DNA from 2 places in the Mesorhizobium sp. W067 genome. Region 2 is predicted to be linked to the other one. Evidence: predicted binding sites of a transcription regulator. Region 2 holds the regulator's gene; the other holds the start of a gene.

Region 1 (11,780 bases), 960 kb from region 2:
CGAACTGGCCATGACAGCTGCCGGCATTCGCTTTGCGCTGTCGAGTTATGCCTGGGAGGCATGAGGGCGCCTGTCGCCAAACACAAGGAATTGCGCTGCCCGTCGCAGGCGCAATTCGTCAGGTTGAGAGGCTCGGGCGCGCCTGAACGGCGGGCGCCAAGGATGGCCCCGGCCAGCGAATTCCGGCCTTGCTTTATTTCGACTGGCCTTATTTCTGGCCTTATTTCGATTTGGCTTTGCCGGACTTTGCAGCGGCAGGCTTCGCCGCCTTTGGCTTGGCGGCTGCCTTGGCGGGCTTGGCGTCAGCTTTCTTCGCCGCCTTTTTGGGCTTGGCGACCGCGCCATCGACTTCAGCCGTGGCCTGCTCCCAGTGTTCCTGATGCGCGCCTTCAGGCCGGCCGGCCTTTTCCCAGATCTCGTGCGCGCGCTGGCGAATGCGGTCCTGTTTGTCGTCCGTCACTTAAGCCTCCGTGGTTGGGTCCGGTCGGTTGGTCCAGATTCCACGAAAACATTAGCCGAAAATTCGACCGGCGTCTTGAGTGACGAGACATCTCAGCGCGGGTCGGAAATCACCGCAACGCCGAGCAGCGCCGCTTTCTTGACGATCAGCCCGGCGAGGTCGGCATCCGAACGATCGGTGCCGGTGCGCTCCCGCAGGAGCGCGATCGCTTCCTTCATCGATAACAGCGCCGTGTTGCGCTCGGCCAGCAACTTGTCGCAACACGCCGCAACATTGGCGGAGTTCGGGGTCTCGACATGCGGCAACATGGCAATTCTCCTTTCATCATGTTCGTCATTCGGCCCTGCCGCCCTTTTGGGAAGAACGACAGGGCCGTATCACCGATGAATGGTTAGGTTGTCGAGCGTTACTCGACCACCTCGACAATCCTGCGCGTGCTGGGGTCGACCAACACGGTATGGTTGTCGACGACGGCGTATCTGTACTGAACGTCGGGAACCTCCTGCAGCTCGACAGTGTCAGGCAAGGCAGTGCCGACATTCAATTCGACGCCGAGCAGATTGACCGAGGCAAGCGGATGTTTCTTTACGTATTGGTGCACGACCGTGCGCTGTTCCGGGGTGATGATCACCTGCTGCTGTGCCGGCTGCGTGACGATGACCTCGTCGGCGGCGGCAATGCCGATACCAGCGATCATGGCGAGCCCGGCGACGGCGGGAATAAGGATGGTTTTCATCTTCGTCTCCTGTCGTTGTTGGCGAGCTCCGCCGTGTTCCCGCATGAGGCGAAAACAGCGCAGATCGAGGTGGCGGGCTCCTGGAGGCAAACGCAGCCGGTACGGTCTTGTTCCGCAAGCGGAGACTAAATTGATCGGCTTCCGGTCATGCCAGCAGAACCCGCACCCGCAAGATTCGCATTGAAGCACAATCCCTCAGGAGACCTTCGACATGGACGATGCACGGCTCCAATTCCGGTGGCGATCGCGGCCGGCGCCGGCATTGATCCGGTGACCGCGTCGTGCCCGGCCAAGACCGGAACCGACCGCCTTCGTGCCACGCCGTGAAGTTTCAAGCAAAGGTCATTGCTTCGGCGGCTGCGCAGGCACCTCGCCAGGCTTGATCACCGGCGTCTTGCCCTGATCCGGCGGCGGCTGCGTCATACCCTGGTCACCACTGGGCGGCGGCTGCAGCACGCCGCCGCAGGGACCGAGCGTGCTGGACGATTCGCCACCGCCATTGGCGGCCGGCGGCTTCTGACCATCGTCCTGAGGCTGCGCCTGGCAAGGCGCGGCAGGGCCGTGCTGGTCGCTATTGTCCTGCGCGGCCGCCGGGTCGACCAGCGCCAAGAGCAGCACGCATGGGATGAGGGGGAAAGTCTTCATGGTCCAGCTCCTCTGGATTCATCACCTTGGCAAAGCAGACTAGTCCTTGGCAAAGCAGACTGGCTGCAATTGGTTCCACTGAAGCTGGAGTGGTTGCTGGAACCTGGCAGCCGGAAGTGAGTTCCACCTTCTCGACGCTAAGCCGCCCAGAGGAGGCAATCATGGAACGAAACAGAAAACCCAATGACGAGGTCGAGGCGCCACCGAGCAAAAACGATGCCCGCGACAGGATCGCCAATGATGAAGTGGAAGCGCCGACGCCGGGTCGGCAGGATTGGGATGCGCTGCGTGGCGCAACGGTCCTGCCCGACGGAGCAGATGAGGAAAGCCTGCCGGACACCACCGGTGTCGAGAAGGAAGGCGAACTGCCCGAGGAGGATGACGACAACCCCTACCAAGACAGTGACGATGCCTTGCCCGACGACGCCGAGGAAGCCGCCATTGGTCACGACCTGGCGAGGCGCGGCGGCCCGTTCGACGACGTGTAAGGCAGCGACCGCGGACTTTCGAGAGGTTTCCCGGGACGTCCACGCCGTCACCAGTTGGACCAAGTATGAGCTGAAGGCGATGCCGGAGCATCGCGATATTTCGAAGGATCCGGCTGGCCGGATCCTTCGTTTAAGGCGCCTTGGCGGTTTGGCTTAGCCCTTGTGGTCAAGGGCTGGACGGCGACAATCTCGGCACCTTCGACAGCCGAGAAGCAGCCGAGAAGCACGAACGCGAAGCCCAATATTTCAAGCGCCGTCGAGGCCGCTCGCCTGAAATCTTCAAAGTGCGCAAGAAATCCCCGCCGCGGGCGGTGCAGACACGCTCCGGCATCGCGGCGCTGCGAACCGGGCCATCGACCGCCGGCACTTGAGTGCCGACGGGCTCTGACCTTCAATTCGACCCGGGATCGCCGAGCGCCTCGGTGACGAAGGACGCCGCGATCAGGTCGTCGGCGTCGAGGCGTAGGGAGCCTTCGACACCTCCCATGATGGCTGCGACCTTCTGGAAGGTCTGCATCTCGTGTTCAGTAACGCTGGCGTCTCGCATCCTGGCTTTCAGATCGGCGATGCGTCGGCCCAGTGAGGCCGACGTTCCGATTTCTCTTTTCGACATGGTGGCCTGCTCCTCCCCCAACCCATGCTGTGGACGTACTCAAGTCTGCCTATATATAAGGCAGCGCGAATACAGTCGCCGCAACGCGCGATATCTGGGAAGGTTCCGGCGCCAAATAGTCACGAAATAATACGTGGTGGGACTCGGGTATGTTAAGCGCCGACGCGGCGATAGACACCGCAGCCAGCGGCTGCGGCCATCGGCTTGGCCAACCCGTGTCGGGGTCGCGAACGCGGGTCGGACTTTGATCGCCGCGCGCGAACAGTCAGCGAGAGGCCGGAACCACGCCGGACACCGAGCGCGCCGTTTCGGGCGAAAACACCACGAAAGCAAAAACCAGAACGGCAGCGGCGATAATGAGCGAGCCGCCGGCGACAATCGGTTCAAGCGCCGGGTTTCCCTGCAGCATCACATACAGCGCCGGCAGCATGATCACCAAGCCGAGAGTGTAGAGCCCGTAGTGGATCATGGCGATGCGACGCGCCGCCTTTTGCGGATTGAGCGCGTAGTAGCCGCCGAAGATGGCGCTCGTCACCCAACCGAGCAGATTGATATGCGCGTGCGCCGGAAAAGCGGCGTGGTCACCCGAGATCGCCATCTGCAGGCCGGCCGCAATCCCCAACATCAGGAACAAGATGGCAGTTTTGAAAAAGAGTTCTGAAACCCTCGGCATGTCATTTCTCCCCCTATGCGGTCTGCGACCGCTTGCGACCTGGAGAATACACCCACGCGCAGAACTTTTCCACGCCCCGGTTATGGGGCCATGCCTGCACAGCTTTTTGCACGCTGTTCGACTTTTCTGGCTGCCACAACCCGGCGCCGCCGCGCTACGGCGTCAGCAAGATGTCGGCGCCCGCTCGCTCGTCGAACACCACCGCGCAGCCGCGCCCCAGCGCCACTGCCGACAGCGCGTTGGCCACCGTCTCGTCCGGCGATACGAAATCACCGGTCAGCACTCGCAACTCCTCCACCGCCCTGGCCATTGACACGCAGTGCCCGGCAACGCGATCGCTCGTGCAGGCGTCAACGACGCTGACGAGGTCGATCATCTCGAACTGGCCCATACCGGCCTCCACAAAAACAGCGTCCCGTCGCGGATATGAACGCTGAGGCGAGAGACAATGTTCCGCAGGTCCGATGCCCAGGCGGAGCACTCGACGGCCCGACCTGGAACGGACCGGCCGGCGGCAACCGCTTCGATTGACAATAGGCCCTGTTTGTTCTCTATTTGTTCGGCAAAAACGCCTATCACAACAGACGCGGCTAATGCTGCAACGCCGCAAAGGGAACGGTCGGGATGGAGCCCACCATCCTGCATGCGGATCTCGACGCCTTCTACGCCTCGGTCGAGCAGCTGCTCGACCCGGCGCTCAGGGGCAAGCCGATCGCCGTCGGCGGCGGCGTCGTGCTTGCCGCCTCCTACGAAGCCAGGGTTTTCGGCGTGCGCGGCGGCATGCCCGGACGACGCGCGCGCGAGCTTTGCCCCGGACTGATTTTCGTCGGCGGCCATTTCGCCGACTATCAGCGGCTGGGCGACGCCGCCATCAAGGTGCTCGACGATTTCACGCCGCTGGTCGAGCGGATTTCCATCGATGAAGCCTTTGCCGACGTCGCCGGCTGCACGCATCTGTTCGGGCCGCCGGCCGAGATTGCCGCCACGGTGCGTCGGCGCGTCCGGGCAGAGCTCGGCCTGCCGATCTCGATCGGCGTGGCGCGCACCAAGCATCTGGCCAAGATCGCCTCGCAGGTGGCCAAGCCCGACGGGCTGGTGGTGGTCGATCCGGACACCGAACTTGCCTTCCTGCATGATCTGCCGGTCGGGCTGATGTGGGGCGTCGGCCCGGCGACCAGAGCGCGGCTGGCCGAGATCGGCATCGAGACCATCGGCCAGTTGGCAAAGACGCATGGTGGGGCGCTGCGAAGATTGCTCGGGCCCGCCGCCGGCGAAAAGCTGGCGTCGCTGGCATGGAACCGCGACCCGCGAAAGCTCGAAACCCACAGGCGGTCGCATTCCGCCGGCGCGCAGTCGGCGCTTGGCAGACGGCCGGCCGAGGCGCGTATCTTCGGACCCGTCCTGCTGCATCTGGCAGACCGGGTCGCCAGCCGGCTCAGGGCGAAATCACGGCCCGGGCGCACGGTGACGGTGCGCGTGCGTTTCGCCGATCTGCGCGCGGTCACACGCTCGCTGACGCTCGATCAGCCGATTTCGGCAACCGCGATGCTGGCCGAAATCGCCGAGGAGCTGGTGCGCGGCGTGCTGGCCGCCAACCCTCGAGAGAAGACCATCTCGCTGCTGGCGATTTCGGTGTCGCAGCTGGAAGAAAGTGCCGAGCTGCAGCTGGAGTTGCCGCTCGGGCTTGCCGATGAAAAGCAGCGGCCCGGCAGCAGGCAAGGCCTGGCGCGCTTTGGCGCCGACCGCGCCATCGACAAGATCCGCCAGCGCTTTGGCAGAGAGGCTGTCGGCTATGGCGCCGTGGCGCTGGAAGCCCGGCGCTCGGTTCCCGATGCCTTCCGCGAACTGGCGGAGAAGGAACTGTGAGTGCGGCGCGACGGCAAGGCCAATGTTTAGGCTGGGCCATTCCGCGCTGCATTGCCGCTCTGTTTGACCAGGCCGACCAACCAGGCCAGACCCGCCGCCGTTTCGGACGTTTTCCGCACCGCAACCCGGCCGCGCCATGCACGCCCAAGAACAACGATTTCTCGATGAAGGTGGATTTGCGATTAACGCATCGGCGCCAAGAAAACCCGGGACGGGACGACGGCGCCGCGAAGGTTGACAGTGCCGATCCGTCTGGCATTATCGCGTAAGCTTGGAGGATTCACTATGAAGAAAACCTATTCGAAGCCTGTTCTGGTCAAAAAAGGCAAGCTTTCGCAGGTTACGGCGCTCGCCAATGGAGCGGGTTCCGGCCCGATCGAGTGAAGTCGTTGAGTCGGACTGTCGCCTGATCTGGCGGCCTCGCCTGACACTGGAGATGCGGCATGAAGAAGACCTATTCGAAGCCGGTGCTGGTCAAGAAGGGCAAGCTCTCGCAGGTTACAGCCGACAATGGTAACGGCTCCGGGCCGGTCGCAGTCTAGCAGCCGATTATCCGACGCCTCGTGCCGTCTGGCCGGGAACAGGGCTTTGGGTGCCCGACGTGGAGAGTGGAAAATGAGGAAGACCTATTCGAAGCCGGTGCTGGTCAAGAAGGGCAAGCTCTCGCAGATCACCGCGAACGGCGCTTCTGCTCCTATTCCGGGCTAAACTCGTTCCCCCGGTAGATCGAGATCCTCCTGACAGAGTCGGGCGGCTTGATCGTTTCCAGAGCATGATCTCCCGCAGGCGGCGGGACCGTTCAGCGCGCAACCACCAGATCGTCGAGCACGAGCTGCCAATAGTGGCTCGTGGAGAGGCGCACGCGCGTCACCGCCGCCAACATCGGCGCATAGTGGACGGGCGCCAGTGCCGACAGGACGATCGTGTCGCTGGCGATCAGCCGGTCGCCAAGCCAGCTCTCGACCAGTGCGGTTTCGCCTTCGGACTTCAACCATGCCGCCGTCAGCATCACGGAATGGAACCCGAACGGTTTGTCGCTCGAGAATTCGGCCGGGTGTCCGCTGCTCGTATAGCAGACATGGTCTCCCGAGATATTGCCGTTGACGTAGCCTTCGCTGCCTTCGGTATGATCGCGCGCCAGTGCGTTCAGGTTGAACCAGGTCAACCCGGCATAACCGGACGGCACCTTGCGCAGGCCGCGCGTCGTGACATCGTCGAAACCGATGGCCTGCAAGGACGCGGCGCTGTCGACAGCCGCGTTCTCGGGCGACAGCAGGCCGAGCTCGGTCGGGTAGGCCGACAAGACCAGTCGTCGTTCCCTGCCATCGCCGGTGACTTCGATCGCGTCGGCGTCATCGGGCAGATCGAGACGGAAGCCAGCGCCAGCACTTAGCGGATGCACCGCCACCTCTTGCCCTTTCGCCATCACCGAGATGCTCGCCGAGACACCGTCCGCTACGCGGCCGCTGAGCCGGCGTATCGCAAACAGGCCGACCGGCTGCAGCATTGCTTCCGAGACCAGCCCGGTGGGCGAGCCCGGCAGCGGCCGGAGGTGCTGCGACTGGACCTCGTTGGCGCTGCTCGAGCGCCAGCCGGGCGGAACCGACACGGTGAAGCGGTAGCTGCCCGGCACATGGATGGGCGCGGCCCGACGTTTCGCCGACGCCAGGAAATTGGCAAAGCCGCCGCGATTGCTCCGCGCCGCGGCGACGAAGCGGCCGTCGCCATCATGCAGTCTGACCATGATGCCGGCCATCGGGCGGTCGCCGAGCCCGTAGCGGCCGTCGCGATCGGAATCGAAATAGACAAAGGTCGAATGATTGAGCTTGCCGTGGTTGCCCGACCAGTCCCGGCGCACGGCGTAGTCGTTGGCCGGATCTTCACGAAGCCGGGCCTTGCGACGAGACCGCGCCAGCCGCCAGGCGAGAGCCGCAACGACAGCCGCGAACCCGACAAGGAGTATTGCCTTGATCACGGACGGCTCAAGCAATGCTGTCGGCCCTGCTCATCTGGATCTCCTGCACATACATCGATCCATATATCGATGCTGCAGGCGCTTGAGCAACCGGACACGGGACCGGCGGACCACGGCATCGGCGTCACATACCCATTTCAGGCACCTATTCCGGCGATGGCACCGGCGGCTTGGTGGTCAGCGCGGCTCCGAAGGCGGCGACGACCACGGCGGCGATGCCCGCGCATTGCAACGGGCTCAGGATCTCGTGCAGGAACAGGAAGCCGGCCAGCGCGCCCAGCGCCGGCTCCAGGCAGGTCAGCGTGCCGTAGAGCCTGGCCGGCATCCGGGTCAGCGCCACCATCTCCAGCCAGAACGGCAAGGCGCTGGAGAACAGCCCGACCAGCAGCGCGCTGACCAGGATCGCCGGTGCGATCAGGCCGGTACCCGCCTCGGCGAGGCCGAACGGCAGGCCGACGGCAGCGGCAATGACCAGGCCGTAAGCCGTGGTCTGGCTGCCAAGCTCGGCGCCCGCCTTTTGTGCAAAGACGATGTAGAGCGCCCAGCAGCAGCCGGCGGCCAGCGCCAGCATCACGCCGATCGGGTCGAGTGCACTGCCGGAGTGGATGAAGGGCGACAACAGCAATATGCCGGCAACGGCCAGCACCACCCAGACGAAGTCGGTGGCGCGCCGCGACGACAGCGTCGCCACGAGCAGCGGGCCGGAGAATTCGAGCGCCACCGCGACGCCGAGCGGAATTCTGGCGAGCGCTGCATAAAACAGCAGGTTCAGCGCCGCGAGGTTGACGCCATAGGCGATGAGCCAGGGCAGCACGGCGCGCGACGGCCGCACCCGCCACGGCCTCAGCACCGCCGCCAGCATCAGCGCGCCCACGGCCAGCCGCAGCGCCGTGGTGCCATTGGCGCCGATCAGCGGAAACAGGCCCTTGGCGAAGGTGGCGCCGATCTGGATCGACACCATGGCGCCAAGCAACGCGCCGATCGGCAAGCCCTTCGCTTCAGCTGCGGCAATCGGCGTCGACGTCAATTCCAGTCCCTCCCCGCGCGACCAGCCGGCCGTAGCGCAGGCCGGAGATAGGGATAAAGGGCCTGGCTGTCGTGTGGCACGAGCGGGCTGTTGATAGGGCAAGGGTGGGAGGCGAACGCCGACGCATTTCCTCTCCCCCGTCGATCGGGGGAGAGGTGTCGAGCGAAGCTCGACGGAGTGGGGGTCGACCGTCCATCACATCCGCCTGATTGCCTGCTTGCAGGCGTTTCGCGCTCGCTTCCGTCGCTCCTGTTTTGCGGCGACCGTGGGTTTCATGAGCGCCTTCCCCCACTCCGTCGCCGCTTCGCGGCGCCACCTCTCCCCCTCCGGAGGGAGAGGAAAAGAGGCTAGCTCGCCAGCCCATACACCAGGCTCACCCGCCCATCCGACAGCTGGCCGACCTGGCGCAGTTCCAGTCCGTGCCGGGCGTGCACCGTGCCGAACAGCGCCTTGCCGTCGCCGGCGAGCAGCGGATAGACGATCAGCCGCATTTCATCGACCAGGCCGGCTTCGATCAGGCTGGCGGTGATGCGGGCGCCGCCCATGAGGTAGATGTTCTTGCCGGGCTCGCGCTTCAGCGCCGCGACGTCGTCGAGGCGGCGCAGGAAGCGCGTCGAGGCCCAGGCTGACGTCGTCATGGTGTTCGACAGCACATAGTGCGGGGTTTTCGCGGCAAAGCGCGCCCATTCGAGTTCGGCCGGGTCGACCAGCCTGCCGGTCATCGGCAATGGCTGGTCCGGCTCGTTCTGTTGGATCGCGCTCCAGTAGCGCTCATAACCGGCATACATGATGCCGCCGAGCAGGCAGGCGTCGATCTCAGGCATCAGGCCGTATTCCTCCGACCAGTTGTCGACCCAGTCGGCAAAGCCTTCGGGGCCTTCGATCTTGCCGTCGATGGAGATCTTCATTCCGGTGATCAATTTACGCATGACTTCCTCCTTCGGGCTTGCGGGATGCAAGCACGTTGCCTGGTTTCATTTCCGCTGGCGCGCCGCGGTGTCTGGCGAAGGCGCGTGTTTCGCCGGCCCTTGCGCCGGCATCCGATGCAAGGGATCGATGGTGCCCGGTTGGACCGGGCGATGCGTTAGGTCAGGTCAGGCCGGCAGGCGCCGGTCGTATTCCGCCACGATACGGCTAAAGCTGTCCCAGAACGGTTCGGGCTTCTCGGCCGCCACGCGGGCAACCAGGAGGTCGAGATGCACGTGCCAGCCGGCGGCATGCATCATCAGGCTCGAGCGGTCCGGCAGGCGGCGGTGGACCAGGGTGAGCAGGACGTCGTCGCCGCGCTGCGCCAATTCGAAGGTGACATTGCCGCTGCCGTTCCAGGTGATGGTGAGCTTGCGCGGCGGATCGCACTCGACGATCTGGTTGTGCATCCGCTGCTCGCCGCCACTGAAGCTGGCCGGCCTGTCGCCGGGCGGGTCGGTCAGTTCGTCATTGCGCCAGACCAGCTCGAAGGAAGAGCCTTCCTCCATCTCCATGTCGCCGGCCGCCAGCCATTTGCGGCGCAGATCGCTCTGCGTCAGATATTCCCAGACGCGCTCCCTGGTTCCGGGCAAAAGCCGTTCGACCCTCAACGTGGCCGGCTGGATCAGCTGGGCGTAGCCGTCGAAGCTGTTCATCTGGTTCATCGGTCGTCTCCCTTGGAAGGTGTTGGCCTGGGTGATTCCGGCTTCGATGGTTCTGGATTTGCCGGTGCCGGCGTTGACGGCGTTGTCGACGTTTTGCGCCCCGCCTCCTCGCGCAAAAGCTGTTCGAGGACATCGAGGCGGCTGTTCCAGAAACGCGCGTATTGGCCGAGCCACTGATAGGCGGTGGCCAGCGGGCGGGCCTCGAGGCGGCAGACATGGGTGCGCCCGCGCACTTCGCGCCGGATCAGCCCGGCATGCTCCAGCGCCTTGATGTGCTTGGAGGCGGCGGCCAGCGACATGGCAAAGGGTTGAGCCAACTCGCTCACCGTACGCTCGCCGCCGGCGAGGTGGTTAAGCATGTTCCGGCGCGTGGCGTCGCCGAGGGCGTGAAAAATCTGGTCCATCTGGGGCGTCTCTAATTCAACCATGTAGTTGAATATAGAGGCGAGATTTTAGATAGTCAACTAGTTGGTTGAATATTTTTTGGGGAGAGGCGCTGGCCCCCTACCTTCCCCTTGTGGGGAGGTCGGACCGTAGGTCCGGGCGGGGGTACTAGCGCTGCCGTAGGGGATGTGGATTTCCTCTTCCCTCACGAAAGTCTGGGAGAGGAACCCAAGACGGCGGAGGTCCGCGCAGACCCCCACCCCGATCCGCTTTGCGGATCGACCCTCCCCACAAGGGGGAGGGTAAAGTGCCCTCACCCCGCCATGGCCAGCGGCACCGCGCTCTTGTTGGGGATCTGGATGTCGATCTCCAGCGTCGACATGGTCTCGCCGCGGTCCATCGAAACTTGCAGATAATCCTGGTCGATCTGCACATGCTTGGCGATCACCGCCATGATCTCCTCGCGCAGGATGGAGACGAGATCGGGCTGGCTGCGGTTGCGGCGCTCATAGGCGAGAAGCACTTGCAGCCGTTCGCGCGCCACCGGCGCGCTGGTGCGCCGCTTGAAGATGTCGAGCAGGTTCATGCCGCCCTCCTTCCCAAAAGACGATCGAGGAAGCCCTTGCGTTCGAAGGGCACGATGACCGGCAGCTGTTCGCCCTCGAGGCGCTTGGCCGCGTCGATGTAAGCCTTGGCAGCGGCGTTCAGCGGCTCCGACAGCGTCACCGGCGAACCGAGGTTGGAGGCGCGCAGCACATCCTGGCTCTCGGGGATAATGCCGAGCAGCGGCACCGACAGGATCTCCAGCACATCGTCGATCGACAGCATTTCGCCCCGCGCGGCGCGTCCCGCATCATAGCGCGTGACCAGCACATGCTTGGCGATCTGCTCGCCCTCCTCGGCCCGCAAGGTGCGGGAATCGAGCAGGCCGATGATGCGGTCGGAATCGCGCACCGACGACACTTCCGGATTGGTGACGATGACCGCCTCGTCGGCAAAGCGCATGGCGAGCTGCGCGCCGCGCTCGATGCCGGCCGGGCTGTCGCAGAAGACGTAGTCGAACACCGAGCGCAGCTTGCCGATGACCTCGGCGACGCCCTCCTCGGTCAGCGCATCCTTGTCGCGCGTCTGCGAGGCCGGCAGCAGGAACAGCGTCTCGACCCGCTTGTCGCGGATCAGCGCCTGCGACAGCTTTGCCGAGCCCTGGATGACGTTGACGAGGTCGAACACCACGCGGCGTTCGGCGCCCATGATCAAATCGAGGTTGCGCAGGCCGACATCG
Region 2 (11,780 bases):
GGTGACGCCCATGTCATGGTCGTCGACGACGACGGCATGCATGTAGGTCGGATTGCCGTCCGAGCGCAGGATGATGAAATCGTCGAGGTCCTTGTTGGGGAAGCGCACCTCGCCCTGCACACGGTCGTGCACCACGGTTTCGCCCTCGGTCGGCGCCTTGATGCGGATGGCGCCCTTGACGCCGGGAGGCGCCTCCGAGGGGGCACGATCGCGCCACGCGCCATTGTAGCGCGGCGGCAAGCCCTTGGCGCGTGCGGCCTCGCGCATCGCCTCGAGCTCGGCAGGGGTCTCGTAGCTGTAATAGGCCTTGCCCAGGCGCACCAGCTCCTCGGCCACCTCACGGTGGCGTGGCGCGCGCTCGAACTGCGATATGGCCTCACCGTCCCAGGAAAGGCCGAGCCAGGTCAGCCCATCCAGAATGGCCTGTGTCGCCGCCTCGTTGAAGCGTTCGCGGTCGGTGTCCTCGATGCGCAGCACCATCGTGCCGCCGGTGTGCTTGGCGTACAGCCAGTTGAACAGTGCGGTGCGCGCGCCGCCTATATGCAGATAGCCGGTGGGCGAGGGGGCAAAACGGGTGACGACCGTGTAGGACATGGAACTCTCGGGAACCTTGGAAAGCGGGGCGTGATCGCGCGGGCTTTCGCGCTTTGCGCGTTCATGTAGCATAGGAGGTCTGGGGCGCAAGGGGCAGACCCGATGGCTGGATGAGGCCGGGGCACGTCGCCAATTATCGGTTGCGTCAACGGGCGCCGGAGCCTTGTAGCACAAAATCTGTTCGCACCTCCGCGCAACCTCATTTGGCAGCAGCGTCAATGTCTGGGTTTCATTCGGCTGCAGCGTCCGTCACAGTGCCTGGAACATCGCTGCGACGGTGGTAGTCTCCTCTGACGAGCGGACATTTCTTCACGGAGGCGGCACTGCCCGACTACAAAGCCGCCGTGACAGCGTTGGCTTGGTCACGCATATTGACCTTTCTGCAATCATTATCGTGAACACCGCAACTGTGTGCAGTCCGGTCTCGCCACTAAGGAAGCATGATTGAAAGAAGGACTACCGATGACCAGAAACGCTGACCATACGGAGGGTGATCCGTTCTACCATGGCACCCGGGCGGATTTGAAACCCGGGGATCTGCTGAGCGTCGGCCACCCTTCCAATTTCAGAGGTAAACCACTGTCATGGATCTATTTCACCCAGACACTGGAAGCCGCCATCTGGGGAGCAGAGCTTGCAACGGGTGACGGTCGTCAAAGGATTTACATCGTAAAGCCGACGGGGTTTTTCATGGATGACCCTAACCTGACCGATAAAAAATTTCCCGGTAATCCGACGAAATCCTACCGCTCCCGTGATCCGTTACTCATCCTGGGGGAGCTCGCTGAATGGCAGGGTCATACACCCGAACAATTGAAGGCAATGCACGATGGGCTTGCTCGCCTGAGGGCGGAGGGCCGGGATATGATTGAGGATTGAGCGTCCTTGGCGAGTGATGGTCAATTCCGGCGCGGTGGACGCGACCGCACGGACTTTCGCGCTTTGCGCGTTCATGTAGCATAGGAGGTCTGGGGCGCAAGGGGCAGACCCGATGGCTGGACGTGGCCGGGGCACGAAGGAAGGCGAAGGCGCCGAGGCAAGCGTCAGCGAACGCTCGCTGTTTGCCGATAGTCCCTATGCCGAGCCGCTGCCCCTCGCGCTGCCTGAGCCGCATCCCGGCGTCGCGCCTGCGCTGCCCGGTCACGCCTTGCCGGCGCAAGTCACAGCGCCCGGATCTATCGCCCGCCTGCGCAGACGGCTTCGCCGTCCGTCATGGCCCGCGCTCCGCCGCAGCCTTGCCGCGGCCGCCAACACGGAGCTCGACCGGGGCGTCGCCTTCCTGCTGGTGCCGGTTTTCCTGGCGGCCGGCGTCATCATTTATTTCTCGCTGGCCGGCGAGCCCGGCTTTGCGCAGCCAATCGCCATTGTGGTGCTGGCGACATGTTGCGCTGTCGCCACGCGACCTCGGCCGAGGACGCATCTGTTCTGCATGGCCGCGATGCTGTGCGCGCTCGGCGTCGTCGCCGCCAAGGTCGAGACCTGGCGCGCCGGAACGCAGATGCTCGGCTCCGAGATCCAGACACGGCTGACCGGCCGCGTCGTCAGTCTCGAACAGATGGAGAGCGGGCGCATCAGGCTGACGCTTGACGTGGTTTCGACCGCTTACCCCGAGTTGCGCTACGCCCCGAAGCGGGTCAGGCTCTCGGCGCGGACCGTTCCCGCCGATATGACCGCCGGCTCCCTGATCACCGGCTATGCCAGGCTGTTGCCGCCGACCGGTCCGGTGCGGCCGGAGAGCTACGATTTCTCCTTCGACAGCTATTTCACCGGTATCGGCGGCAGCGGCTTCTTTCTCGGCAATCCGAAAACCATTGCTACGCAGGGACCGCCGCCGCTGGCCGCGCGGCTCTCCTCGGCAATCGAGAACGCGCGCGAAAACATTGCCGACCATATCAGGGGCAAGATCGGCGGCGCCGAAGGCGAGATTGCCGCGGCGTTGATTGTCGGGGTGCGCGCCGGCATCCCGGACGAGGTCAACGAAGCGATGCGGCGCACCGGCATCTACCACATCATCTCCATCTCCGGCCTGCACATGGCGCTGGTTGCCGGCACCATCATGGCGTTGCTGCGTGGCGCCTTTGCGCTGTTTCCCGATTTCTCATCGCGCCGGCCGGTGAAGAAATATGCGGCCGCGGCAGCGCTTGTCTCGATCGCCGCCTATCTCGTTATTTCAGGCGTCGTGGTTGCCGCCGAGCGCAGCTTCATCATGCTGGCGGTCATGCTTGTCGCCGTGCTGTTTGATCGCGCCGCACTCACCATGCGCAATCTGGCGATCTCCGCCATTGCCGTCATCCTGGTGTCGCCGCACGAGGTGGTCGGTCCCAGCTTCCAGATGTCGTTTGCCGCCACCGCCGCCCTTGTCGGCGCCTATGCCGGCTGGGCCGATTACCGCGCCGACAAGGTGAGAACGCCGCCGGCAAAGCGCTCCTTCGTCGGCTTCCTGTCGCGAAAATTCGCGCTGGCCATGGGCGGCCTCGCCATGACCTCGATCATCGCCGGCAGTGCAACCTTGCTGTTCGCCATTTGGCATTTTCAGCGTGTGTCGCCGCTCAGCCTGATCGCCAATCTGGCCGTGATGCCGATTGTTTCGTTGATCGTCATGCCCTTTGCCGTGCTCAGCGCACTGGCGATGCCGTTCGGCGCCGACGGGCCGTTCCTCTATGTGATGGGCAAGGGTCTGATGGCGATGATCGCTATATCGGCCTGGATTTCCGAGCGCTCGCCGGTCGACGCCGTCGGGCTGATCTCCATCCGCTCGGTGCTGTTGGTGGCGGTCGCCCTCGTCATCGCCACCATGGCCACCACCTGGCTCAGGCTGGCGGCCGTGCCTTTCGCGCTGGCCGGCCTGTTGACGGTGCCGCAGGTGCTTACGCCCGACGTGCTCATATCCGAGGATGCGCATCTGGTGGCCATGCCGATCGGTGGCGGCGAACTCGCCCTCAACCGCGAAGGCTCCAACGAATTCACCACGGACAATTGGAAACGGGCGCTGCGGGCCGAAACCATTATCCCGCCCGAGATTTTCGAGGCAACAGATACGCGGTTCGATCTCGATCCGCTCGATCTGCCGCCCGGGTCGCCCTTCTATTGCATGGGCGATCTCTGTATCGCCCGACACCCTTCCGGAGCCATTGTAGCCCTTGCCAAAGACCGCAAGACGGCGCGGCCGGCCTGTGCCTTCGCTAGCCTGATCGTCATCGATGACGCCACGGCCTACAATCCGTGCCGCGACCCGCTGGTGCTGGTCGTGACGAAGAAACAGCTGGCCCGCGACGGCAGCGCCGCCGTCTTCTTCGATCCGCAATCGGCAGCTGCAGCGCCAACCATCCGCTTCGCCGTCGACAAGCCGTATCGCCCCTGGCACGAGCAGCGCCGCTTCTCCCGCGAAGCGCGCGGCCTGCCGCCTTACAACCAGCGTGAAAAGTACAAACCCAAGCCGGCTCAGTAGCGCCGGATCAATCCGACAAGCTTGCCCTGCACCTTCACCCTGTCCGGTCCAAAAATGCGGGTCTCGTAGGCCGGGTTGGCGGCTTCCAGGGCGATCGAGGCGCCCTTGCGGCGGAAGCGTTTCAGGGTCGCTTCCTCATCGTCGACCAGCGCCACCACGATCTCGCCGGGGCTGGCTGTGTCGGCATTGCGGATGATGACCGTGTCGCCATCGAAAATGCCGGCCTCGATCATCGAATCGCCCTTGACCTCGAGCGCGTAGTGTTCGCCGCCCATGATCATGTCGGGCGGCACCGAGATCGAATGGGTCTGATGCTGGATGGCGTCGATCGGCACGCCGGCGGCGATGCGTCCCATCACCGGGATTGAAATCGAGGAAACGGCATCGTCATTGCCGGCAGACATCGAACGCGACGGCGAGCCCGGCTTGATCTGGCGGCCGAGACCGCCTTGGCCCATCCCGCCTTGTCCCTGGCCGCCTTGCCCTTGGCCGGCTTGACCAAGACTGCCCTGAATGACGCTCGGCGAAAACTTCCTCGCCGCGTTGAGGCCTGGTGCGATCGAGTCGGGTAGCCGCAGCACTTCCAGCGCGCGCGCCCGGTTCGGCAGCCGGCGAATGAAACCGCGCTCCTCAAGCGCTGTGATCAGTCGGTGGATGCCGGACTTGGAGGCGAGGTCGAGCGCTTCCTTCATCTCGTCGAAGGACGGCGGGATTCCGCTCTCCTTCAGGCGTTCATGGATGAACATCAGAAGCTCATGTTGTTTGCGCGTCAGCATCGCGGCCCCCAAGGGTTCTGAAACCAGAATCGGAAAAAACAAACCCAGAACAAACACTATCTGTTCCAGTTGTGTTCCGCAACCTTTTAAAGTTTAATGAATGTGTTGACGTTATGTTCAGCGTAACGTTCGGCGCTGCGAGCGCCGCCTGCGCCCAGTTGCCAGCAACGGGGTGAAACGAAGACAAAGTGCCCTGCGTCGTCGGTTACGATCGCCGCTTCCCTTTCGGACGGGGCTGCGCAGCATCCGCGCCGGGTTCGCTCTGGGCATAGACCTGCAGCGTGGAGCCGATGTGAGCGGTCATCAGAGTTTTCGCACGTTCGACGTCGCGATCGAGGGCCGCTTCCATCAGGGCGGTATGGTGTTCGATCGCCACGGCGTCGCGCAGGGCCGCCACGGCCTTCCGGTGCCCATCCGTGCGGCCGGCGGCGGCGCGCAGCGTGGGGGCCAGACCCAGAAAGCGGTGATGGCGATGCAATTGGTCGGAAATCGTTGCATTGAAGCGCAGCAGCCAGCTGGATGTCGCGGCACTGAGCAGCGCCGCATGGAAGGCATCGTGTTTTTCGTACCACGCGTCGACCGCATCATCCGATGGATCGTCGAGAACAGACCCGCACCGTGAGAGACGATAGTGGGCGGCAACGACCGCGTCTTCCCACTCGCGGTCGCCCTTCTCGACCGATTCCACCAGCAGGGGCAGTTCGACCACGAGCCGCGCACGCGCCAAATCCTCGAGCTCCGCCAGAGAGACGGGAGCGACCGCAAACCCGCGGTTGCTGATGGCGGTCACAAGCCGTTCCGCCTCCAGCCGCGACAGCGCCTCGCGCAACGGCGTCCAGCCGATGCCGTAGGTGTTGCGCAGCGTGCTCAGCTTCAACGGCGCGGCAGGCGCCAGCCGGGTCGCAAGAATATCGCGCCTGAGCAGGCGATAGGCCACTTCCGTCTTCGAGGTCTGCTCGTCATCCAGCATCGTGATCCATCAGACAAAACGCTCGGCTGAGCATTATATATCAAAGCCTTTCAATGGGTGAATTATATATAATGTTGACAGTTCAAGGGCGACCACTCAAAGTCGACGGCATGTTTGGGCGGGCAGGCTCCGCCGCGCGCGTTTGTCCATGGAGGGGCGCCGGATCATGATGACACCCGATCTCGCTGCAATCGAAGCAATGGATGCCGCCGATCCGCTGCGCCCCATGCGCGAACGCTTTGTCTTGCCGCAAGGCGTGATTTATCTCGACGGCAATTCCCTGGGCGCCGCGTCAGCGGTCGTCTTCAGCGAACTGCAGCAGGCCGCCACGCAGGAATGGGCGCACGACCTCATTCGCGCCTGGAACACCGCCGGCTGGTTCAACATGCCGGTGGAACTCGGAGATCAGCTCGGGCGACTGATCGGCGCGGCTGATGGGCAGACGGTGGTCTGCGACACAACCTCTATCAACATCTACAAGCTGCTGCACGCAGCGCTCGGCATGCGGCCGGATCGGTCGGTCATCGTTGCCGAGGGCGACAGTTTCCCGACCGACCTCTACATGGCCGAAGGCGTCGCCTCGACCCGGCCGGGAACGCGGCTGCGGCTGGAGGGCGTCGACGCGGCCGCAATCGAGGACCTGATCGACGACAGCGTTGCCGTCATCCTGGTCAACCATGTCAACTACAAATCCGGCCAGTTGCGCGACATGGCGGCGCTGACGCGCAAGGCACATGACGCCGGCGCGCTGATCATCTGGGATCTCTGCCACACCGCCGGTGCCTTGCCGGTCGAACTCGACCGTGCCAATGCCGATTTCGCTGTCGGCTGCACCTACAAATACCTCAATGGCGGCCCGGGCTCGCCGGCCTTCATCTACGCGGCCGAGCGCCACCATGGAGATATCAGCCAGCCGCTCAGCGGCTGGTGGGGCCATGCGCGGCCGTTTGCCTTCGAGCAGGGCTTTGCCGTTGGCAGCGGGATCCGCCGCTTCCTGTGCGGAACGCAGCCGGTGCTGTCGATGCGGGCGCTCAAAGGCGCGCTCGATATCTGGAACGACGTCGACATGGCGGCGGTGCGCAGAAAAAGCATCGCGCTGACCGACCTGTTTATCCAGCTCGTCGAAGCCAGATGCGGCGCCTACGGGCTTGAACTGGAAAGTCCTCGCGACGGCAGCCAGCGCGGCAGCCAGGTGTCGTTCCTCCATCCGCATGGCTATCAGGTGATGCGCGCGCTGATCGAGCGCGGCGTGATCGGCGATTTCCGGGCGCCGTCGACCATCCGTTTCGGCTTCACGCCGCTCTATGTCGGTTATGGCGATGTCTGGCAGGCGGTCGAAGCGCTGGAGGATATTTTGCGCACCGGCGCCTGGCAGGACGCCCGCTTCGCGGTGAAGACCGCGGTTACGTGAGAAACTAGAGCAATTTCAGGAAAAGTGTGAAGCGGTTTTCCGTCCGAAATTGCGTCAATCAAAGAGCTAGAGCATTTCGCCGTTTACGTTAAACGGTGAAATGGTCTAGAGCCGGGTGCGGACCGTCCAGAGCTCCGGAAACAGCACGACCTCCAGCATCTTCTTCAGATAGGAGGCGCCTGAGGTGCCGCCCGTGCCGCGCTTCAAGCCGATGATGCGCTCGACCGTGGTGACGTGGTTGAAGCGCCAGCGGCGGAAATAATCCTCGAAGTCGACCAGCTTCTCGGCCAGTTCGTAGAGCATCCAGTAGCGCTGCGGGTCGCGGTAGACGGTTTGCCAGGCAGCCAGCACTTCTTCGTTCTCGACGCGCGTCTCGCGCCAGTCCGTGCGACTGGCGTCGGCGCCGATGTCGAAGCCATTGCGCGCCAAAAGCAGAAGCGCCTCATCATAGAGCGACGGCGTGGCCAGGATGGCTTCCAGCCTGTCCGTAAGGTCGGGCCGGTGCTTGTGCGGCCCGAGCATGGCAAGGTTGCGGTTGCCGGCCATGAACTCGATGGCGCGGTATTGCCAGGACTGGAAGCCCGAGGATTGGCCGAGCGCGTCGCGAAACTCGGTGTATTCGCTTGGCGTCATCGTGCGCAGCACGTCCCAGGCATTGTTGAGCTGCTCGAAGATGCGCGCGACGCGAGACAGCATCTTAAAGCTCGGTTCGAGGCGGTCGGCGCGGATCGAGCGGATCGCGGCGCCGATCTCGTGGAGGGCCAGTTTCATCCACAATTCGGATGTCTGATGCTGGATGATGAACAGCATCTCGTCATGGGCAGAAGACAGCGGCGCCTGCGCATCGAGCACCTTGTCCAGCTGCAGATAGTCGCTGTAGGACATCCGCTCCTTGAACGACATCTGCGCGCCATCGGACGCTGGATCGTTCGGCTTAATCAATTGATCTTCTCCGCGCGCAACCGGAAGCGCTGGATCTTGCCGGTCTGGGTTTTGGGCAGGGCGTCGATGAACTTCACCGAACGCGGATATTTGTAGGGCGCGATCGTTGCCTTGACGTGGTCCTGCAGGCGTTTGACGGTCAATGCGTCCGGCGAAACACCTTGCACAAGCACGATATGCGCCTCGACGATCTGGCCGCGTTCACCGTCCTCGGCGCCGGTCACCGCGCATTCGGCGACGTCGGGATGCGAGAGCAGCGCCGCTTCGACCTCGGGGCCGGCGATGTTGTAGCCGGCGCTGACGATCATGTCGTCGGAACGCGCGGCGAAGTGGAAGAAGCCATCCTCGTCCTGCGTGAACGTATCGCCGGTGAGATTCCAGCCGTCGCGGACATAGTCCTTTTGCCTGGCATTGGCCATGTAGCGGCAGCCGGTCGGGCCGCGCACCGCCAGCCGGCCAGTAGAGCCGCGCGGCAACTCCCGCATCTCGTCATCGACGATGCGTGCCTGATAGCCGCCGACGGGTTTGCCGGTGGAGGCCGGCTTCATGTCGTCGAAGCGGTTGGAGATGAAGATATGCAGCATCTCGGTGGCGCCGATCCCATCGAGGATCGGCTTGCCGGTCTTCTCAGTCCATTCCTCGAAGACAGGCGCCGGCAGCGTCTCGCCCGCCGAAACCGCGACGCGCAGCGAGGACAAGTCAGCGCCTTGATCCATGGCCTTGAGCATGGCCCGATAGGCGGTTGGAGCGGTGAAGGAAATGGTCGCTTTGTAGGTCTCGATGATGTGGATCATGTTGGGTGGCGTCGCCTGTTCCAGCAGCGTCGCCGCGGCGCCGAAGCGCAGCGGGAAGATGGCGAGCCCGCCAAGACCGAAGGTAAAGGCAAGGGGCGGGGAGCCGACGAAGATGTCGTCGGGCGTCACCTCCAGGATTTCGCGGGCATAGGCGTCGGCGATGATCAGCAGGTCGCGGTGGAAATGCATCGTCGCCTTCGGCACGCCGGTGGTGCCGGAGGTGAAGCCGAGCAGGGCGACATCGTCGCGGCCGGTGTTGACGGCAGTGAAGGTGACCGGCTTGTCGAGGGCGGCGCGGTCGAGTTCCGCGTCATGGTTGGCCGTGCCGTCGAAGCCAATGACCTGCTTGAGATACGCACTGCCCTTGGCGCAGGCGGTCATCTCGTCCATCAGCCTTGTATCGCAAAGCGCAACCGTGATTTCCGCCTTGTCGACGATCTTGGCGAGTTCGCCGGCGCGCAGCATCGGCATGGTGTTGACGACCACCGCGCCAACCTTGGTGGCGGCCAGCCAGCAGGCGACCATGGCCGGGTTGTTGGCCGAGCGGATCAGCACCCGGTTGCCCGGCTTGACGCCATAATTCTCGACCAGGGCATGGGCGAGCCTGTTGGTCCAGTCGGACAGTTCCTTGTAGGTGCGGCGGCGGCCATTGCCGATCAGCGCGGTGTGGTCGCCGAACCCTTTTTCGACCAGCCTGTCGGTCAATTCGACGCCGGCATTTATGTGGTCGGGATAGTCGAAGCCGTCGAGCAAAAACTCCGGCCATTGCTCCGGCGGCGGCAGGTTGTCGCGCGTGAATGTGTCGATATGCGCTGATGGCCCAAGCATTTTCGGCTGCCCCTGTCTGCCTCGCGCCCATGGCTGAACAAGGCGCAGGATCGCACCAGTCGAAATTTGTTTCAAGCCTAAAATGTTTTTAGATCGCAGCATTGACGCCGCCCTGTTCGGCGGCCATTCCTGCCGACTGAACTGAAGCCATCCGGGAGGGATGCAGATGCTCGAACATCGTGTTGACGATTGGGACAATGCCTACGCCAACGGCGACAACATTGCCGGCAGCAATCGCTGGCCGGCCGCGTGGGACACACCGGCACAGGCTTTTCGCGACACAATGTCGGCGTCCGGTCGGGCCAAGCTCGACATCGCCTATGGCGACAGCCCGCGCAACAGGCTCGATCTGTTCCTTCCCGATGTCATGCCCAAAGGGCTCGTCGTCTTCATCCATGGCGGTTACTGGAAGGCGTTCGACAACAAGCCATGGTCGCATCTGGCCAACGGCGCGGTTGCCAATGGCTTTGCCGTGGCAATGCCGACTTACACGCTTTGTCCCGACATACGCATTTCCGGCATCGTCAGGGAAATCGCGGCGGCGATCGGCAAGGCGGCGACGATGGTCGGCGGGCCGGTGATCCTGACCGGGCATTCCGCCGGCGGCCATCTCGCCTCCAGGATGGTGACGACAACGACGCCTCTGGCCGCCGATGTGGCCGGCCGCATACGCAATGTCGTCTCGATCTCCGGGGTTCATGATCTGCGGCCGATCATGCGGACGGGGATGAACGCGACACTGGCCATCGATGAAGCGGAAGCACTGGCCGAAAGCCCGGTTCTGCTGCGCCCCATGCAGGGCGCGCGCATCACCTGCTGGGCCGGCGGCGGCGAGCGGGCGGAGTTCCTGCGCCAGAATGCGCTGCTTGCCAACATCTGGATCGGCCTCGGCGCCACGACCAGCACAGTGGTCGAGCCGGACCGGCATCATTTCAGCATCGTCGACGGGCTTGCCGATCCGACACATCCGCTGACGCGGACATTGCTGGCGGAGTAACAACCAGTCTTATCTCTTGGAATTAACGGCTTGGATCCGCGACCTTCAGCGCAACATCAGAACGCTGCAAGCAGCGCCTGCTTCTGCCGCCGGAGCGAAGGGCTCGCGCACGATCAGGCCGGTGGCGTCGGCCAGCATTCTCAGCATCGAGGAATCCTGGATGCCGAACGGCGTCGCCACCAATGCGCCGGCTTCTTCCCGGACCACGGCGCGCACATAGTCTTGCCTTAGATCATTGGCCGGCATCGCGGCGCCAAGCTGAGCCTGGCGGATGTCCTGCCGGTGGGGACGGCCGCCGAGCTGCGCCAATAACGGCTTCAGGAACAATTGCGAGCAGACCAGGCTCGCCACCGGATTGCCGGGCAGGCCGATGCACCTGATATCGCCCAGCCGCCCGAACATCAGCGGCTTGCCCGGGCGCATGGCGAGCTTCCAGAAGTCGAGGTTCATGCCTTCGCCGGTCAGCACGTCATGGACGAGATCATGGTCGCCGACCGAGGCGCCGCCGAGCGTGACGATGACGTCGGCTTTCGCATCGACCGCCTTTTTCACCAGCGCCGCGATCGCTTCCTTGCGATCGGCCGCTATACCGAGATCGAGCGCGCGAGCGCCGACCGACTGCGCCACAGCAGCGACGCCATAGGCGTTGGACGAGATGATCTGGTCGGGGCCAGGTTCGCTACCCGGTGGCAGCAATTCGTCGCCGGTGGCGATGATGGCGACCAGCGGCCGTTGCACCACGTTCAACCGGGGATGATTGGCCGACGCCGCCAGCGACAATGCAGCCGGATCGAGCACGCGGCCTTTCTCCAGCAGCACGTCGCCTTGGGCAAAATCCAGTCCAAGGCGGCGGATGTTACGGTTCTTCGCCGTCGGTTCGGTGACCTCGATCCGGCCACCGCCGAGATCGCGGACATTCTCCTGGATGACGATGGTGTCTGCGCCTTCCGGCAGCGGCGCGCCGGTGAAGATGCGCACAGCTTCCGCCTTACCTACAGCGCCGTCAAAGCCTCGCCCTGC

The links. Region 2 encodes LexA, which represses DNA repair genes until DNA is damaged. Its sites were predicted from a motif close to TGTTCNNNNTGTGTTCNG; they were not measured.
Region 1: the regulator LexA is predicted to act here: its motif matches at 4,161-4,178, upstream of dinB (DNA polymerase IV).

The regions. Positions count from the first base shown of each region.
Region 1 is NZ_JBTTII010000001.1:746,602-758,381, reverse strand. Features, by position in the region: gene ACYG97_RS03705 (hypothetical protein) at 1-64, shown strand, start outside; gene ACYG97_RS03700 (DUF2934 domain-containing protein) at 221-460, opposite strand; gene ACYG97_RS03695 (hypothetical protein) at 553-768, opposite strand; gene ACYG97_RS03690 (DUF1236 domain-containing protein) at 867-1,196, opposite strand; gene ACYG97_RS03685 (hypothetical protein) at 1,539-1,841, opposite strand; gene ACYG97_RS03680 (hypothetical protein) at 2,003-2,329, shown strand; gene ACYG97_RS03675 (hypothetical protein) at 2,470-2,700, shown strand; gene ACYG97_RS03670 (hypothetical protein) at 2,721-2,942, opposite strand; gene ACYG97_RS03665 (heme-copper oxidase family protein) at 3,208-3,615, opposite strand; gene ACYG97_RS03660 (hypothetical protein) at 3,770-4,006, opposite strand; gene dinB (DNA polymerase IV) at 4,240-5,481, shown strand; gene ACYG97_RS03650 (hypothetical protein) at 5,478-5,750, shown strand; gene ACYG97_RS03645 (hypothetical protein) at 5,767-5,865, shown strand; gene ACYG97_RS03640 (hypothetical protein) at 5,925-6,023, shown strand; gene ACYG97_RS03635 (hypothetical protein) at 6,097-6,189, shown strand; gene ACYG97_RS03630 (hypothetical protein) at 6,281-7,456, opposite strand; gene ACYG97_RS03625 (EamA family transporter) at 7,602-8,483, opposite strand; gene ACYG97_RS03620 (dihydrofolate reductase family protein) at 8,831-9,412, opposite strand; gene ACYG97_RS03615 (SRPBCC family protein) at 9,578-10,114, opposite strand; gene ACYG97_RS03610 (ArsR/SmtB family transcription factor) at 10,111-10,542, opposite strand; gene minE (cell division topological specificity factor MinE) at 10,812-11,084, opposite strand; gene minD (septum site-determining protein MinD) at 11,081-11,780, opposite strand, start outside.
Region 2 is NZ_JBTTII010000001.1:1,704,893-1,716,672, forward strand. Features, by position in the region: gene gltX (glutamate--tRNA ligase) at 1-594, opposite strand, end outside; gene arr (NAD(+)--rifampin ADP-ribosyltransferase) at 1,057-1,473, shown strand; gene ACYG97_RS08395 (ComEC/Rec2 family competence protein) at 1,586-4,042, shown strand; gene lexA (transcriptional repressor LexA) at 4,036-4,818, opposite strand; gene ACYG97_RS08405 (GntR family transcriptional regulator) at 5,024-5,788, opposite strand; gene kynU (kynureninase) at 5,955-7,199, shown strand; gene kynA (tryptophan 2,3-dioxygenase) at 7,305-8,141, opposite strand; gene ACYG97_RS08420 (AMP-binding protein) at 8,138-9,763, opposite strand; gene ACYG97_RS08425 (alpha/beta hydrolase) at 9,930-10,760, shown strand; gene ACYG97_RS08430 (molybdopterin molybdotransferase MoeA) at 10,806-11,780, opposite strand, start outside.